DNA from 3 places in the Photobacterium nomapromontoriensis genome. Region 2 is predicted to be linked to each of the others. Evidence: predicted binding sites of a transcription regulator. Region 2 holds the regulator's gene; each other region holds the start of a gene.
The links. Region 2 encodes PurR, which represses purine synthesis genes. Its sites were predicted from a motif close to TNANGNAAACGTTTNCNTNA; they were not measured.

Region 1: glpX (class II fructose-bisphosphatase) is a predicted target of PurR. The motif match lies at 4,311-4,330, and genes of this name have one in related genera.
Region 3: purL (phosphoribosylformylglycinamidine synthase) is a predicted target of PurR. The motif match lies at 2,961-2,980, and genes of this name have one in related genera.

The regions. Positions count from the first base shown of each region.
Region 1 covers NZ_JAKJSL010000021.1:102,767-108,368, forward strand. The annotation lists gene tpiA (triose-phosphate isomerase) at 1-356, opposite strand, end outside; gene L4D12_RS07500 (5-carboxymethyl-2-hydroxymuconate Delta-isomerase) at 805-1,152, shown strand; gene L4D12_RS07505 (DUF3135 domain-containing protein) at 1,170-1,499, opposite strand; gene L4D12_RS07510 (ferredoxin--NADP reductase) at 1,651-2,394, opposite strand; gene L4D12_RS07515 (helix-turn-helix transcriptional regulator) at 2,408-3,025, opposite strand; gene glpX (class II fructose-bisphosphatase) at 3,211-4,218, opposite strand; gene glpK (glycerol kinase GlpK) at 4,430-5,602, opposite strand, start outside.
Region 2 covers NZ_JAKJSL010000017.1:33,020-38,621, reverse strand. The annotation lists gene L4D12_RS03305 (efflux RND transporter periplasmic adaptor subunit) at 1-833, opposite strand, end outside; gene L4D12_RS03300 (phospholipase A) at 1,046-1,816, opposite strand; gene L4D12_RS03295 (TfoX/Sxy family DNA transformation protein) at 2,059-2,649, opposite strand; cyclic di-GMP riboswitch class I at 2,673-2,776, opposite strand; gene purR (HTH-type transcriptional repressor PurR) at 2,975-3,982, opposite strand; gene L4D12_RS03285 (hypothetical protein) at 4,525-4,920, shown strand; gene L4D12_RS03280 (hypothetical protein) at 5,059-5,265, shown strand; gene L4D12_RS03275 (hypothetical protein) at 5,336-5,602, opposite strand, start outside.
Region 3 covers NZ_JAKJSL010000025.1:45,053-50,654, reverse strand. The annotation lists gene L4D12_RS10200 (LysR substrate-binding domain-containing protein) at 1-533, shown strand, start outside; gene tadA (tRNA adenosine(34) deaminase TadA) at 635-1,159, shown strand; gene mltF (membrane-bound lytic murein transglycosylase MltF) at 1,226-2,764, opposite strand; gene purL (phosphoribosylformylglycinamidine synthase) at 3,147-5,602, shown strand, end outside.

The DNA of each region.
Region 1 (5,602 bases), on a different contig from region 2:
TTCAGGAACGCAAACTTCTGTGCAACGAACTCGTCTGATTCGTGGTGGTATTCACGACGCTCCGAGTGGCCGATGATGATGTGGCTTGCACCAAAGTCTTTCAGCATCGCTGGAGAGATATCACCCGTAAATGCACCGCTTAGGTTCACGTCTACGTTCTGTGCACCAAGGATAATTTTGCTCTCTGCCTTACCGATTAGCTGCTCAGCCAGGTCAAGATACATCACAGGTGGAGCAACTGCTACGTCAACACCGTTAACACCCTTAAGTTCTGCATCCAGACCTTTAAGTAGGTTAGATACCATTTCCTTGCTGCCGTTTAGCTTCCAGTTACCCATAACCACAGGATGGCGCATAGCTTTTCTCCAAATCAATTTGATGTAATAAATGAATACCTAATAGCATAGTGATCTGATTGATGACCAAGGTGCATCTATCGGACAACCCAGATGACTATGCTGTGGGGTATCGATGATTGAACATCTCTGTAACTATATAACAATTTGGGAAGTTAATTTACTGTCCGAAATCATTTCTGTGCTTGGTTGTACCTTTTTCACCGGAAAAAGTGAACTGCTGCGAGGAAATAAATTTCATTTAGGCCTTAATTTGATCATCACAATGCGAATAAAAGAGAGTGATCGAGGGTTGATATCTCCGTCGTAGATTTGGCTTGCAAGACCGATTTCCGCTACTGTGTTACCGAGGTTATATACCCAAGCGATCTCAAGACAATTCGCCCACTGGGAGTGAACCCTGTATCTTGAGCTAACTTGGGCATCTGATTACATGGAGGATGTTGAGATGCCAAACCTTGTTATGGAATATGCAGAGCCAGTGGCTGAGCGGGTTAATATACCTGGGCTGCTGACTGATTTGCATCAAGCTTTGTTGGGCTGTGGCTTATTTACACCCGATACCGTCAAATCGCGAAGTTACTCTTGCCAAGATTGGCTGGTGGGCGATGAGGCTGATATTGCGACGTTTATCCATATCGAAGTCAGTATGCTTTCGGGGCGTACGGCAGCGGTAAAGCGGGAGCTGTCACAGTTGCTGATGGGGGTATTGGAGCAGCATGCCGCGACGATAAACAGTTTAACCGTCGATATTCGAGATATGGATAGAGACTGCTTTCTGAAGCTGACCTGTTAAGAAACGCGTGAGGTGGGCTATTTCTCAGCGTGATTTTGGTTCGGGCGGACAAACGGATGAATATCAGCCTGGTTTTCAGTCAGGGTGTCAGGTGCGTTGAGCGCTTGAGCAAACCGTTTAAGCTGTTGCTGTAGTTCTGCCATCAGTAGAATATTGGTATGGTTCGGGTTTTTACCGTATTCAATAACATGGTTGATATGGCTCATTTGGGCGCGCAGTCGTGGTTTCATGGCATCACTGGCCCGCTCAATGATTTCCTCACTCATCGTCAGGCGCAGCGCTTCGAGTTCTTCCGGCGCATTTTCGGCCATGTGCTTTAAGGTATCAAAGTCAGGCAATGTCTGCATAGGTGGTCCCTATCGGTCATGAAATGGGGCTATGCCTATAAAACTAGTTTGCGCTTTTGCGGCGGAGTGCTTCAAGGTTGAGACGGTGGACGAAATGGCCACTGGCTAGTGACCATTGTGCGTGTGACGCAATGATAGCGGATGAGGTGAATTACCAGTAATGCTCCATGGTAATTTGGCCTGGTTGTCGGCGTAGGTTTTTGTGAAATCCCATACTTTCTAGCACAGCCCTGGTGTCTTTGACCATTTCAGGGTTACCACACAGCATGATTTGGCTGGTCTTCGGATCCAAATTAACCCCAACATGGCGCTCTAGCATGCCATCTGCAATAGCTTGTGGGATCCGTCCTGACAACGCGGGTGGCGCGGGTTCTCTGCTGACAAACGGCTGAACGATCAGCTGATCGGGATAACGCTCCTTGAGCGCATTAATTTCGGCCTGATAGCTGAGATCCGCAGAGAAGCGTACCGCATGGCTGAGGATAATTTTACGAAATCGCTTCCAGACCGTTGGTTCGTGAAGAATGGATAGGTAGGGGCCGATGGCGGTACCCGTGGCCAGTAGCCAGAGGTTATTGCCCTCGGGCACTTCATTTAAGGTAAAAAAGCCATTCGCACGGGCAGAGATAAGGACTTCGTCTCCGGCTTCCAGAGCGTGAAGGCGCGGTGAGAGCAATCCGTCGGCAACGCGGGTTGCATAGATTTCGATATTGCTGCTGCTTGGGGGATTAACGAAAGAATAAGCGCGTTGGACTAATTGACCATCAATCTCCAGTCCCAGTTTAGTGAACTGACCCGCTCGAAATGGCTCGATATTGGCATTGAGGGTAAGACTAAATAAATCATGGTTCCAGTGGCGGTTGGTGATTATTTTTGCGGGGATCCAGTCAGCCATCGTTTTCTCCTCATTATGATTTTATTATGTGATAAGCGCAGCGCCTCTCTCCGGCAATAATGTGTTCATTCCTTGTCACATGATACTCGCTCCCCAGCAGACGCTGAATAACGGTTAGCTCGGATTGGCATAGCGATGGGCAGCGCTGGGCAGCATGGCAAATCGGGCAGTGATTTTCGATAAAAATGAAATCGTCGCCATGTTGATGAAACTCAGCCATGTAGCCTTCCTGCTCCCTGAGTGTAGTCAGGATTTGCAGTTTTTCTTCTATATTTGCCGTATCGACCAGCTGTGATTGATAATGGGCCAGGGTTTTCTTCTCTCGCTGTTCAATGACTTGGGTTAACCCAGAGTGACCGAAAATATCTTCTACTGAATCAATCATTTGGATGATTAGTTCGCCATGGTGATTGGCAAAGCGGTTATGCCCTTTTTGTGTAAGGTTCCAATGGCGGGTGGGGCGCCCCACTTTGACTTTAATATCTTCAAAGTCAACCAGTCCATCCTCTTCCAGACCCTGTAAATGCTGACGTACCCCCATGGTGGTGAGATTGAATTCTTCAGCCAATTTCTTAGCCGTGACAGGCCCTTCTCGTTTCATTTGGTACAGTATTCTGTCTATCGTTTTCATTGCTGCCGTCTCTACAATCTCTACGGGTGGGTGGGGAATACATCGGCCTTAAGTTAATTATGTAATCAGCAAGCTAAATAAAGCAACCACTTTACATAATGAGGCGTGATAGGGGGAGGCGGAACGCAGAAAAATAAGGCGCACTAGAAAGTGCGCCTTGCTGAGGTTATAAATATTGTGATGGATTACAGAATGTGGCTCTTAATCGCCTCATCCTTGCGTTCCAGATAGTGGGTCGATTTGATGCGGCGAATGGTACGGCATTTGCCGCGGATCAATAGTGTTTCGGTGGTTGCAATGTTGCCTTGACGGCTGATCCCGTCCAGCAGATCCCCTTTGGTGATCCCAGTACCGGCAAAAATGACATTATCGCTCTGTGCCATGTCTTCCATACGAAGGAGCTTATTGGGCTCGATACCCATTTCATGGCAACGGTCAATTTCAATTTGACCCAGCTTGCGGTTTTCTTCGGTATCGCCTTTGACCAGATGGCGAGGCAGTAGACGGCCATGCATATCACCACCCAGAGCGCGGATGGCTGCCGCAGAAACCACACCTTCCGGTGCGCCGCCGATACAGTACATGACATCGACTTCACTGTCTGGCATACAGGTCAGAATAGATGCGGCCACATCGCCATCAGGGAAGGCGAACACGCGTACACCCATTGCCTGCATCTCCGCGATAATCGCATCGTGGCGGGGTTTGGCTAACGTGGTGACGACTAAGTTGCTGAGCGGTTTATTTAGCGCTGCGGCGATATTTTCTAGGTTCTCTGCCAGTGGTTTCGCCAGATCGATGCTGCCTTTGGCGGCTGGGCCAACGACCAGTTTTTCCATATACATATCAGGCGCTTTTAGGAATGAACCTTTTTCACCGGCCGCCAACACTGCCAATGCGTTGTTCTGGCCCATGGCTGTCATACGGGTACCTTCAATTGGATCGACAGCAATATCAACCGAATCGCCTCCGACGCCAACTTTTTCACCGATGTAGAGCATCGGTGCTTCATCGATTTCGCCTTCACCAATTACGATTTCACCGTCAATCTCGGTTTGGTTAAGCAGGGTGCGCATTACCTCTACCGCAGCACCATCTGCCGCGTTCTTATCACCTCGGCCAAGCCATTTATAGCCAGCTAGGGCTGCACCTTCAGTGACACGAGAAAATGCCATCGCCAAATCGCGTTTCATGGTAACTCCAGACATAGAAATCAGTGGGCAAGAGGTAGGATCTTATTCATTATCCCACCCCCAATAATTTGGCGGCGATTTTAGCACAGCTAACAGTGAAACGTTTGCGTTAAAACAAAAATGTGCCAATGTCCGACGTTCACGGCGGATCTCTGCATATAAGGATAGGAAAAAGGCCTGTGATACAGGCCTTTTGATGTGGACGTCAGTATCAGTGATCAGACTCATCCTCGATAGCCCAGCCTTTAGCGCATTCGACAGCCCGCTTCCAACCTCGATAACGGCGGTGACGTTTGGTTTCATCGTGACAAGGGATAAATGTACGATCCAACTCCGCTTTATCCTGCAATTCATCAATACTGTCCCAGAAGCCGACGGCGAGACCCGCTAAATAACCGGCTCCCAATGCCGTCACCTCGGTCACCACTGGGCGCTGAACCGGAGTATTGAGAATATCGGCTTGAAATTGCATCAGGAAATTATTGGCGACGGCTCCGCCATCGACCCGTAAAGTATCAAGCTTGATGGCGGCATCCATCTGCATCGCCTCGAGGACATCACGGGTTTGGTAGGCAATACTTTCCAGTGTTGCCCGGATGATATGCTGGCTATTGACGCCTCGAGTTAAGCCGACAATGGCTCCTCGGGCATACGGATCCCAGTAGGGAGCGCCCAAGCCCGTAAAGGCGGGGACCATATAAACACCATTGGTGCTGCCGATGCTTTCAGCGATGGCTTCTGATTCTTTGGCGTTATCCAGTAATTTGAGCTCATCTCGTAGCCATTGAATCGACGCTCCTGCCATGAAAACGGCGCCTTCCAGCGCGTAGGCCACTTCCCCTTTCGGACCGCAGGCCAGTGTGGTCAGCAGGCCGTTATGAGAGGTCACTTTCTCTTTACCCGTATTCATGAGTAAAAAGCAGCCAGTGCCATAGGTATTCTTTGCCTGACCGGGATTGACACACATCTGGCCAAATAGTGCGGCTTGCTGATCGCCAGCGATGCCTGCGATGGGGATTCGAGTGCCGCTCTTTCCGCCGATATTAGTCCGTCCATAAATTTCAGAGGAGGATTTCACTGCGGGCATCATGGTCAATGGAATATTCAACGCCTGGAGGAGTTTTGGATCCCAATTAAGTGTATTGATATTAAACACCATGGTGCGTGAGGCATTGGTATAATCGGTTACATGGACTCGGCCCTGAGTCATTTTCCAAATCAACCAAGTATCGACAGTACCAAAGAGTAGGTTGCCCGCTTCCGCTTCTGCGCGTGCACCCGGCACGTTATCGAGGATCCATTTGATTTTGGTGCCGGAAAAGTAAGGGTCAACCACTAGGCCGGTGTTTTCGCGGATATAGGTTTCTAATCCGGCTGTTTTTAG
Region 2 (5,602 bases):
ATGAACGATCCTGTTGTTTCATTGATATCAACATCCGCAAACAGGATGGTACCCAGATGGTCATACGATGTGCCATCTTCAAGAAACAGCTTGATCTGCCGTGACTCATTCTGATCCCGGGTAATGACCCCTTGGGCTAAATCCCGACGAAATTGGAGCAACTCAGTACTGGATGCAGTGAGATCTACATACATTGGGTCATAGGTTTGCACTGTAACAAGCGGTGATGATTGGTTCGCGGTAACCAACGCGCCAGCTGTGACGTTTGAGCGCCCTGCACGACCATCTATCGGTGAGGTAACACGGGTATAACCAAGATTGATTTTGGCGTTGTCAACGGCAGCGCGTGCATTAGTAACTGAAGATTGTGCCTCTTGGTAGCTAGCGACGGCATTATCGTAGTCTTGACGCGATACGGCTCGTTCTTTGACTAACCGTTGGTATCGGCTTGCCAGGTTACGGGTTGATGTTTGGTTGGCAAGTGCCTTGCGTAAGTCTGATTGCGCTTGTTTGAGGGCTAGTTGGAAGGGGGCAGAATCGATTTGATAAAGTGGCTGGCCTTGTTTGACCATCGTGCCACCTTCGAACAATTGCTGCTGAATAATTCCGCCTACTTGCGGACGGATCTCTGCTTCATAGGACGGCAGAGTGCGTCCTGGCATGGTATCGTGCAACTCAACCGCCTGTGGTGCAACTATGACATAGCCGATATCGTATTGCGGACGTTGCTGGGTCGGAACTTGATGGTCTTCACACCCTTGGAGTAGCAATATGCTCAACAATACAACAGATGTTTGCAGCGGGTTTACGTGCAATTTATTGATCATAGACACTGACAATGCTCACCCCTTATTTCTCACGACAAGGTTATTAACCGTAAGGGCAGGTTGGAGATAGGACAACCTTGCGGAACATTGATTAGCTTATTTAACTTTTGCTGCTCGATGTGTCTTATCTTTGCGTGAAGCGTTGCATTGGTAACATCGCAGTGACTGATTCAAGGATTTAACGCTATGAAAAAATGGCGGGTTTACTTAGCGTTAGATCAAAACTTGATATCAATCCCTAAGCCAAAAGCACTTTCTTTAAAGTTATAGTTAGAAATGGTAGCCCCATAGCCACTTTCAGCTTTGAGGTATCCTCGTAATCCTTGGTAAATTTTAAAGTTCCAGCTCAGTTCCCCATAAGGTTTATCGAAACCGCTTTCTATAATGTTGCGAGTGAGCAACTTAACTTCTTGTTCATCGGTTGGCTGCCAACCGAAGACAAATTCACCATGACCGAGAAAATCAGTGATATCGGGGTTGTAGTCTTTAGAGTCATGAATTCTGATCCATGGCTTTATACGAATAAATCCCTGAGGGAAATGATAGGTGACATTGACATAGGCTCGGTTCCAACTTACTTCATTCGATCCGCCTGCACCATTAGATTGGTGCTCAACGCCAAAAGCAGCATCGAAGTGCTTGAACTTTTTGTTGTAAAACAATTCTGGGTTGAAATCATTATCGCGAAAGTAGGCTGATGATGCGTACGCTTCCCAATTTGATTTTTGTGTGTATGCCAGAAACACCCCTTCTTCATGGTTTCCGAGTAAATGGTATTTAAGGCTAATTTGAAATTGAACGAAAATATCGTGAACTTTACCACCATCAGGGGAGAGTGGCTCGAATCTCGCTTGGTTAACTCGGCTCTCTTTGTAGAGTGGTAATAGATAGGTGTCTTTGTGATGCGATACGCGGCTCGGTTCATTTGCCCAAACGGGGCTGGCGGTAGTTATCAGTGAAATAGATAAAAGAAGACTGCTTTTTTTCATATGTGCTTGAGGTCTTATCATGTTCCAGAGGTATAAGTATGCGATAAGAGTCGCTCTTTCGCAAAAAATGTGGGCACAAAAGGAACAGTTAAATCGTCAAAAAAAAGATACAGAGCAATAAGTTACTTAATGGTTGAAGATATGGATAGTGATATCAAAGTCGTGATGTTAGGCGGTCAGTATGAAAATAAGCACACAAACGATTGCTTATTTTCACACTATCCATACTCATGTTGCTAGGATTAGCTAAGTTTAGCGAGAAGTTCTGAACGTCGCTCCTGAGGGATCACGGACCAATGTTGGCCACTTATCGCTCCTTCAAGTGCCCAGAGTAACTCAAGGCTTATTGTTCCTTGGTGGCTATTTTGCAGCGCTTTATAAGCATTGATCGAACCCGCTTCGAGTAATTCATTAACGGTCACAATACCCGCTTTTTTAAGCATGCGTTCATTGGCTAATCGTAAGTTAGGTAGATCTTTAATGCGATCGGGTTCGGCACTGACTTTAGTTTCTTTGTCTACTTGTGCGGCAGCGAGGGAGCGCTCGGCTTGCTCGATAATTTTTGTAGTATCTTGCCACCATTCTTCAGGAATAGCGTAGTGGCGAGTTACAACGGGAAAACCTCGTTTAGTATAAACATACGGTTCCAAGCCAGCTTGCTTGAATTCTTGTTCGTTGGTTGCATTGGCACGTAGATGAAGTTTGTTATTCACAACGAGGGCAAACATTGTTTCACCCGCGAATAAACCAAAACCACCAAACATTGAGCGAGATTTCATGTTACTGAAACAATTAAATAGGCGTAATGAATCTTTTAATACAGGTTTGTCCATGCTTTTTCTCGGTGAAAATATCCATCGGTGACCCCGCTACCATGAGTGACAGAATGATGACAAACTGAATACTTTTAGGTCGGAAGCTTTGCGTCTCTATCTTTCGACAGATTTGCCTTGTTCGTGATAAATCAAGAATATCCTAGTTAGAATATTTGAACCTGCTCCCATTTTTTAAAATGTGACATTGGTTCCATTAATTGCATTTGGTTTCTGCTAGGTAAGCATTTTTACTTCATATGTAATGCAAATTATCGGTGAAAATAGACACAAAAAAACGGAGGCATAGGCCTCCGTTTAAATTACTAAAATGACGTGATGCCACTCAGTTGTTTAAATTTCGCACGGATTGACGAACAACAAGTTCAGGAACCATTTCAAATACTTGAGTGGCATGATCCTTGTCTCTCATGCGATACATTAATATTTCTACGGCACTTTTACCTAACCGGCGTTTAGGCTGGTGGATGGTTGTAAGTGGCGGTGAGAAATACGGTGCTAAATCAATGTTGTCATAGCCAATGATGGATATGTCATCTGGTACATTAATACCTGCCAATTGGAAGGTACTGATTAACCCCATTGCCATGATGTCATTAAAGCAGAAGATAGCGGTTGGACGCTCTTCCATCGCGATGATTTGATTAGCGGCATTAACGGCAGATTCACATTCAAAATCGCCTTCTAAAATCCATGCTTCGTTGACGGGCAGGCCAGCTTCAGCCATGGCTTTATTAAAACCTTTTAAACGTTCGCGACAGGCTGTTTTTTCACGATGGCCAGTCAAACAACCAATGGCTTTGTGGCCGTGTTCGATAAAGAATTTAGTGGCAACATAGCCGCCTAATTCTGCATTGTCTTGGATTTTATCTGTATGCGGACTTTCAGGACCCCAATCCATGACAACCATAGGTAAATCTTTCTGGCGTTCAAGCAGCGCCAGTAATTCTTCATCAAGATCTGAGCACATCACCAGTAGGCCGTCAACGCGCTTTTCAGCAAGCATGCGTAGGTAATCACGTTGCTTGGTTAAGTTGCCTTCAGTGTTACACAAGATAAGTGTGTAGCCTTCACTGTAGCAGTACTCTTCAACGCCATGTACGACTTCTGCGAAGAACGGGTTGGTTGATTTGGTTACAAGCATCCCTATAGTACGCGTAGTGTTACATTTTAAGCTACGTGCAACCGCACTTGGCGCGTAGTTTAGCTCATCAACGGCGGCTAGCACTTTTTTCTGTGTTGCTTCTGCCACGAAGCGTGTTTTGTTAATCACGTGAGAGACGGTGGTTGTAGAGACACCAGCCATACGTGCAACATCTTTAATCGTTGCCATAATTATTCTTCTAATAATAAGAGGTCAGAGGACCTTAATAATCAAATTAGTTACCCAATAGAACAATGAACTGTTGGCTGCTTGTGGAAGTAGAGCACTGTTCTATTGGCTGTCGGTAACAGAAACAAAAAAGAGCCGCATTAACAAATGGCGGCTCTGCTACACCGATTCTACATGTGTTCTTATCGTACGCATACGTTTCATTGTGTAATCGCTTGCGATCACATTTTACTTAGTGTGGTCAAGAGTGCAATGTTTCTGAGTTGAATTAATGAGAATTATGCGCTGCTTGCATCACTATTCGATGGGGAGAGTATGAATCTGTATCAGAAATGCATAATTTAAAGAATTGTCGGTATGTCACCGTGTTTGAATTTTACTATTGGTCTATAGCATTTATCTGGCTGTTGTTGTTATAGGGGATCCTGGCAGACTCTGTCGGATTCGTTTGATCGTGATCATCGTCAGTTTTATCCATACTTGATGAAGCCCAAATACGTGTGATAATTAGGATTATCCAAGTTCTAAAAACGGACAGACGCATGTCAACGAATAACAAAGCGGGTGTACGATTTGCTTATATCGCAAGTTTTTTAACACCTTTTACCTTATTGATTTCAGGCATTATTGCCATTATTTACGCTGGCTATAAACTTAATAAAGGTACGGATGAGCTCTGCTACAGCCACTACTACACGATTATTCGATCATTTTTCCTATTCTTTACTTTTTTTGTCGTGTTAGGTGTAACAGCTGCCACAACCACTGGTATGGTCGCGGGTGCGGAGTACTGGGTGAACAGTGATGTGCTGGATTATGTGCTTGATGGGATCCCGGTAGTGGGTGTCATTATTGCGCTAATCGCTATCATCAGATGGTTTTTTCAACTTATCCGTGGGATGCGTTTGCTGAGCCAAAACAAAGCGATCGAGTTGTAATTGCTTGAGTTCTAGCAGAGGCTGATAGCCTGAAAGTAAAAGCAAAACCCGTTGCCAAGTGCAGCGGGTTTTTTATTTACGAAGAATGGATGCTCAGACTTATATACTTAAAGAGGCGCAATTGATGGAGTTATGCTAATGGTATCTAAGTCTCAATTACCTGCTCGTAAAGAGGATATCAATATTGTGCATGAAGACAGACAGGAGCAACCAATGAGCATGCATGAAGGTATTGCAATATGGTGTGACTGTTGTGTATGTGAAGCTGAACCTTATTGGGCAGATCACGCCGAAGAGCTGGGCGTCTCACTCAGTAATTATGAAGAAGGCAAAGAGCCCAAATAGGCTACTGAATGGCGATGATGACATCGCAGCCAGCTGCGATGTCATATTGCGGATAAACGAGAGGATAAGCTTATTTGCTGATTTGCTTCGTTTTTAGTAACTGAGCCAGCTCGGTTATGAGTGTTTCAGTTTTCGGGTCATACGCTTGCATTGCGGCTAGCGTATCATTTTGCAGTTGTGTCTGCATTGCGATGAGTTGTTTATCCGATAAAATCCGTTCACGCTGCTTCGCGAGCTCTTGTTTTGCTGCTGCAAATTCTTTTATCAGTGCATTGCGTTCTTTTTCACTGAGAGCTTGGTCTTGTACCTTGCTCTGGAGTTCATGGGCTTTGTTGAC
Region 3 (5,602 bases), on a different contig from region 2:
ACCCTGAAATCGATGTGGTGATGGATCTGAGTAATCAGACCGTTGATCTGGTTGAAGGTGGGTTTGATCTAGCCATTCGTCTGGGTAAGCTGCCCAGCTCCTCGATGATGGCGAAAAAGCTCACGACGCGGACTCAGTTTGTCTGTGCGGCGCCAGCATATTTAGAGAAGTTTGGTATTCCTCACTCCTTATCAGAGTTACGTCATCATAACTGCTTAGTGGGTAATTATGATCATTGGCGTTTTCAGGAGGGCTCACGGGAGCGCAGTGTCCGGGTATCTGGTTCACTACGCTGTAGCAGTGGTTTTGCATTACGAGATGCCGCCTTAAAGGGGATCGGGTTAATTCAGTTACCGGATTACTATATTGCTGATGACTTGGCGCAGGGGACATTGATTTCTATTTTAGATCAGTATCAGGAACCGGAGGAAGGGATCTGGGCGCTGTATCCTCATAATCGTCATTTATCGCCGAAGGTACGTTTGCTGGTGGACTATTTGGCAGAATCACTGCCTAGTCTTGTGAGAAAGTGAACCTCGCATCTTAAGGTTGTTTGGGTATAATCAGCGGCCGAATAAGATGGTCGAATTATATGGCCGAATACGAACATAATAATGAAGGTGAACGATTACTGATGACTGAATTGACCCCGCCACTTAGAGATGAAGATTTCATGCGCCACGCAATGGAGCTGGCAGCCCGTGCTGAGCAGGATGGTGAAGTACCGGTTGGTGCGGTTGTTGTATACCAAGGCAAGGTCGTGGGAGAGGGATGGAATCGTTCGATCACCCAGCATGATGCTACCGCCCATGCTGAGATTATGGCGTTGCGTCAGGCTGGTACTGTACTTCAGAATTATCGGTTAATCGATGCAACATTATATGTCACGTTAGAGCCGTGCCCGATGTGTGCCGGAGCAATGGTACACAGCCGAATTGGTAAAGTGGTGTTTGGCGCGCATGATCATAAAACTGGGGCGGCAGGCAGTCTTATGAATTTGCTGAGTTATGAGCAAGTCAACCACCATGTTGCGATAGAATCCGGGTTGTTGGCCGAGGAGTGCCGCCAGCAGTTACAAGCTTTTTTCAAACGTCGCAGAGATGAAAAAAAGGCGGAGAAAAAAGCTCGTCAGCGGCTTTCTGATGATCACAGCGCTTAAATGTAAACAGCCCGCATCATGCGGGCTGTTTTTTATTTTACCGAATTTACCTGATTTTTTTGTGGATCACTGGTTCGCCGTTTTAGCCGGTGGAGTAGTCGGATTCGGATCATCACTGTCACTGTCTACGACCAGTGCCGCTTGTGCAGTAGAGATCGTAGTAGAAGGCGGTGTGATAGTCAGCAGGCCATCGACTAGCTCAATATCATCTTGTTGCGGCTGCTGGCTGTGTGCCTGCTCGTAGCCAACAATGCTTTGGTAGTAACGACGGATATTTTCTACATAATTCAGCGCTTCATCCCCGCGGGCATAACCGTAGCGAGTGTGTTTGTAGTATTTGCGCTGACGTAGCTGCGGTAAACGTTGTTTAACATCGCTCCAGGCATCCGGGTTTCCACCTTGGGATTTGGTCAGGCGACGGGCATCCATTAAGTGACCAAAGCCAACGTTGTAGGATGCGAGTGCAAACCAAACTTTTTCATGCTCTTCTACGCTGTCAGGAATGCGATTGATCATTTTACGCAGGTATTCTGTACCACCACGAATACTTTGCTCCGGATCAAGTCGGTCCTGTACCCCCACTGATTTTGCCGTTGGTAGCGTCAGCATCATCATGCCCCGGACACCTGTCGGAGAAATAGCTCGTGGATTCCAGTGGGACTCCTGATAGGAGAGAGCGGCAATCAGGCGCCAGTCAAATTCATTGGCGTATTGCTTAAAGAGTCCTTCCCATCTTGGTAGCTTCCCTTCGATAGCGCGCAGAAAGGCGCGGGTATCGACATAATCAAACTTATCGACATGACCGAAATATTTTTCTTCAAGTTTGGCAAGCTCGCCGCTTTGTTGGATCTCGCCAAAAAACTCAATTAACAGAGCATGAAGGCTGTCATCCTGACCTTTGTTAACAAACCAGGCAATGGGCTCGTCTTCGGTCAATTCCAGTGCGGTGGTGATATCTGGATGGATCCGTTGATTCAGGGCGATATCAACAGAATCAGCCATGGTGTAATCAAGCTCTCCGTCAGCAACCTGACGCAGCAGTTCACCGCTGTCGGTTTCCTCGACCGTTGTCCAGCTTAGGGTTGGGTGTTGTTTCTTCAGTGTAATCAGGGTTTTCTCATGACTGGATCCTTCGACGACGGTTAAGATCCCTTTGCTACCGTTAAGATCATCAAGATCGCGAGGTCGCCACTGGCCTTTTTTATAGACTACTTTCTGGCTCGCATAATAGTAGGCGGGTGCCGCTCGAAACTGCGCAAGGCGATCATCGGTCATGGTCAGGCCTGCGGCAAGGATATCGACATCACCCCGCTTTAGCTCTGGAAACATGCCAGATAGCGTGAACATGGTCTTCATTTCCAGCTTGACCCCGAGCGTCTTAGCAAAGCGGCTTGCCAATTCGTAATCTAGTCCAGTCGGCCCCTCACTGCCAATGTAATAGGACAGTTGGTTATTTAGGGTTCCCACCCGGAGTACGCCTTCTTCTCGAATCCGTTCAAGATCGGTACGTGGCTCTTCTCGCCAGAGACAGCCATTTAAAAACAGCAGGCTCAGCGCTAAGACGATAAAATGCCGGAAGTTTGGATTCAGACGAATAATACTCAACGAAGTATGCTCATGGTAACAGTAAGGTGTTCTTTATACCAAAGCTCGACCTTGAGGCAAAGTTATCGCTGTATTCTTCGTGTTGTATCTTCTTCTTTTACTTGCTGTTGTAATGATGCCAACCCTTGTAAACATTAGCTCTCTGCGGCAATAAATGGGTCATGATGACCTTTTTTTATGATTGAATGAAAAAAAAACACGCAAACGGTTGCGTCAAGAGTTACGTCACAAAAAAATTTCCCTTATACTACGCCACATCATCAGTACCTCGCCTCGGAATATTCTGGGAAACGAGGTGACATTGACGTAATTGTCCCGATCCGTTGTCGGGGATTAGGCCAATATCACCTTCATTCAACTGCTAATCGAGAGACGTACGCACATGGAAATTTTGCGTGGTTCACCCGCTCTGTCTGAGTTTCGCGTTAACAAGCTACTGGCACGCTGTCACGAATTGGATCTGCCTGTGTCAGGCATTTATGCTGAGTTTATGCACTTTGCCGACTTGTCTGTGCCGTTGAGTGCTGACGATCACGATAAGTTGGTCAGCCTGCTGACTTATGGTCCGACGATTGCGGAGCATGAACCATCTGGTCTTCTGCTATTGGTTACCCCGCGTCCGGGCACAATCTCTCCTTGGTCATCGAAATCGACCGACATTGCCCACAACTGTTCTCTGAGCCAAGTGAAGCGCCTTGAGCGTGGCACGGCATATTACGTCGAGACCACTAGCGAACTGTCTGATACGCAATTAAGCGATCTGAAAAGTTTGATCCACGATCGGATGATGGAAGTCGTCTTTAGCGATATGCAATCGGTGCAAGCGCTGTTTAGACAAGCCGATCCTGCCCCTGTACAAAGCATTGATATCCTTACAGGCGGTCGTCAAGCGCTTGAAAACGCAAACGTTACCCTTGGGTTGGCACTGGCAGAAGATGAGATTGACTACTTGGTTGAGAGCTTTACCAAGCTGGGTCGTAATCCACACGATATTGAATTGATGATGTTTGCGCAGGCGAACTCAGAGCATTGCCGTCATAAAATATTCAACGCAGACTGGACTATCGATGGTGTCGAACAAGAGAAATCCTTGTTCAAGATGATCAAAAACACCTTCGAGAAAAACAGTGAATACGTGCTATCAGCTTATAAAGATAATGCCGCAGTAATGGAAGGCTCACAGGCTGGTCGATTCTTTCCCGATCCTGATTCCCGTAAATATAACTACCATCAGGAAGAGACGCATATTCTGATGAAGGTTGAAACCCATAATCACCCAACGGCGATATCCCCATGGCCCGGAGCTGCGACAGGATCTGGAGGCGAGATTCGAGATGAAGGTGCGACGGGTATCGGTGGGAAACCTAAAGCAGGCTTGGTTGGCTTTAGCGTGTCAAACCTGCGAGTACCAGGCTTTGAGCAGCCGTGGGAAACGGATTTTGGAAAGCCAGATCGTATTGTTAATGCGCTCGATATTATGCTGGAAGGGCCACTAGGCGGCGCTGCCTTTAACAATGAATTTGGCCGTCCGAACCTGCTGGGTTACTTCCGTACTTATGAAGAGAAAGTCAGCTCACACAATGGTGAGGAGATTCGGGGATACCACAAACCCATCATGATTGCTGGTGGCTTAGGTAATATCCGTGCTGAACATGTGCAGAAGAAAGAAATTCCGGTTGGTGCAAAACTGATTGTGCTGGGTGGCCCGGCAATGAATATTGGTCTGGGTGGTGGTGCAGCATCTTCCATGGCATCAGGCCAGTCGGCTGAAGATTTAGATTTTGCGTCTGTACAGCGCGAAAACCCGGAAATGGAGCGCCGTTGTCAGGAAGTGATCGACCGTTGCTGGCAGATGGGTGACGATAACCCAATCGCATTCATTCACGATGTGGGTGCCGGTGGGATCTCCAATGCTTTGCCAGAGCTGGTTGATGATGGTGAGCGCGGCGGTAAGTTCCAGCTGCGTAATGTACCCAATGACGAGCCGGGCATGAGCCCGCTAGAAATCTGGTGTAATGAATCACAAGAACGTTATGTGATGGCGGTTGCCTCTGAAAATATGGCGGTATTTGATGCCATCTGCCAGCGTGAGCGTGCACCTTATGCGGTTGTCGGTGAAGCAACGGAAGAGCGTCATCTGACGTTGGAAGACTGCCATTTCGACAACATGCCGATCGACATGCCAATGGATATTCTGTTGGGCAAGACTCCGAAAATGCACCGCGATGTGACGACGCAAAAAGCCCAGAGTCAGGCCATTGACCGTACCGGCATTGAGCTGGAAGAGGCGACGCACCGTATTTTGCGTTTACCTGCCGTTGCCGAGAAGACATTCCTGATCACCATCGGTGACCGTACTGTGACGGGCCTTGTTGCCCGTGATCAGATGGTCGGTCCATGGCAGGTACCGGTTGCCAACTGTGCGGTCACGGCGGCAAGTTACGACACCTACCACGGTGAAGCGATGGCGATGGGCGAGCGTACACCAGTTGCTCTGCTAGATTTTGCCGCATCATCTCGTCTGGCCGTTGGTGAAGCAATCACCAATATTGCCAGTTCAGATATCGGTGATCTAAAGCGTATTAAGTTATCGGCTAACTGGATGTCGCCTGCGGGTCATCCGGGGGAAGATGCAGGGCTTTACGAAGCCGTAAAAGCGGTTGGTGAAGAGCTGTGTCCGGCACTTGGTCTGACTATCCCGGTTGGTAAAGACTCGATGTCGATGAAGACCAAGTGGGAGCAAAACGGCGAAGAGAAAGAAGTCACCTCGCCATTGTCACTGGTGATCACCGCATTTGGTCGTGTTGAAGACATTCGAAAGACAGTGACGCCTCAGCT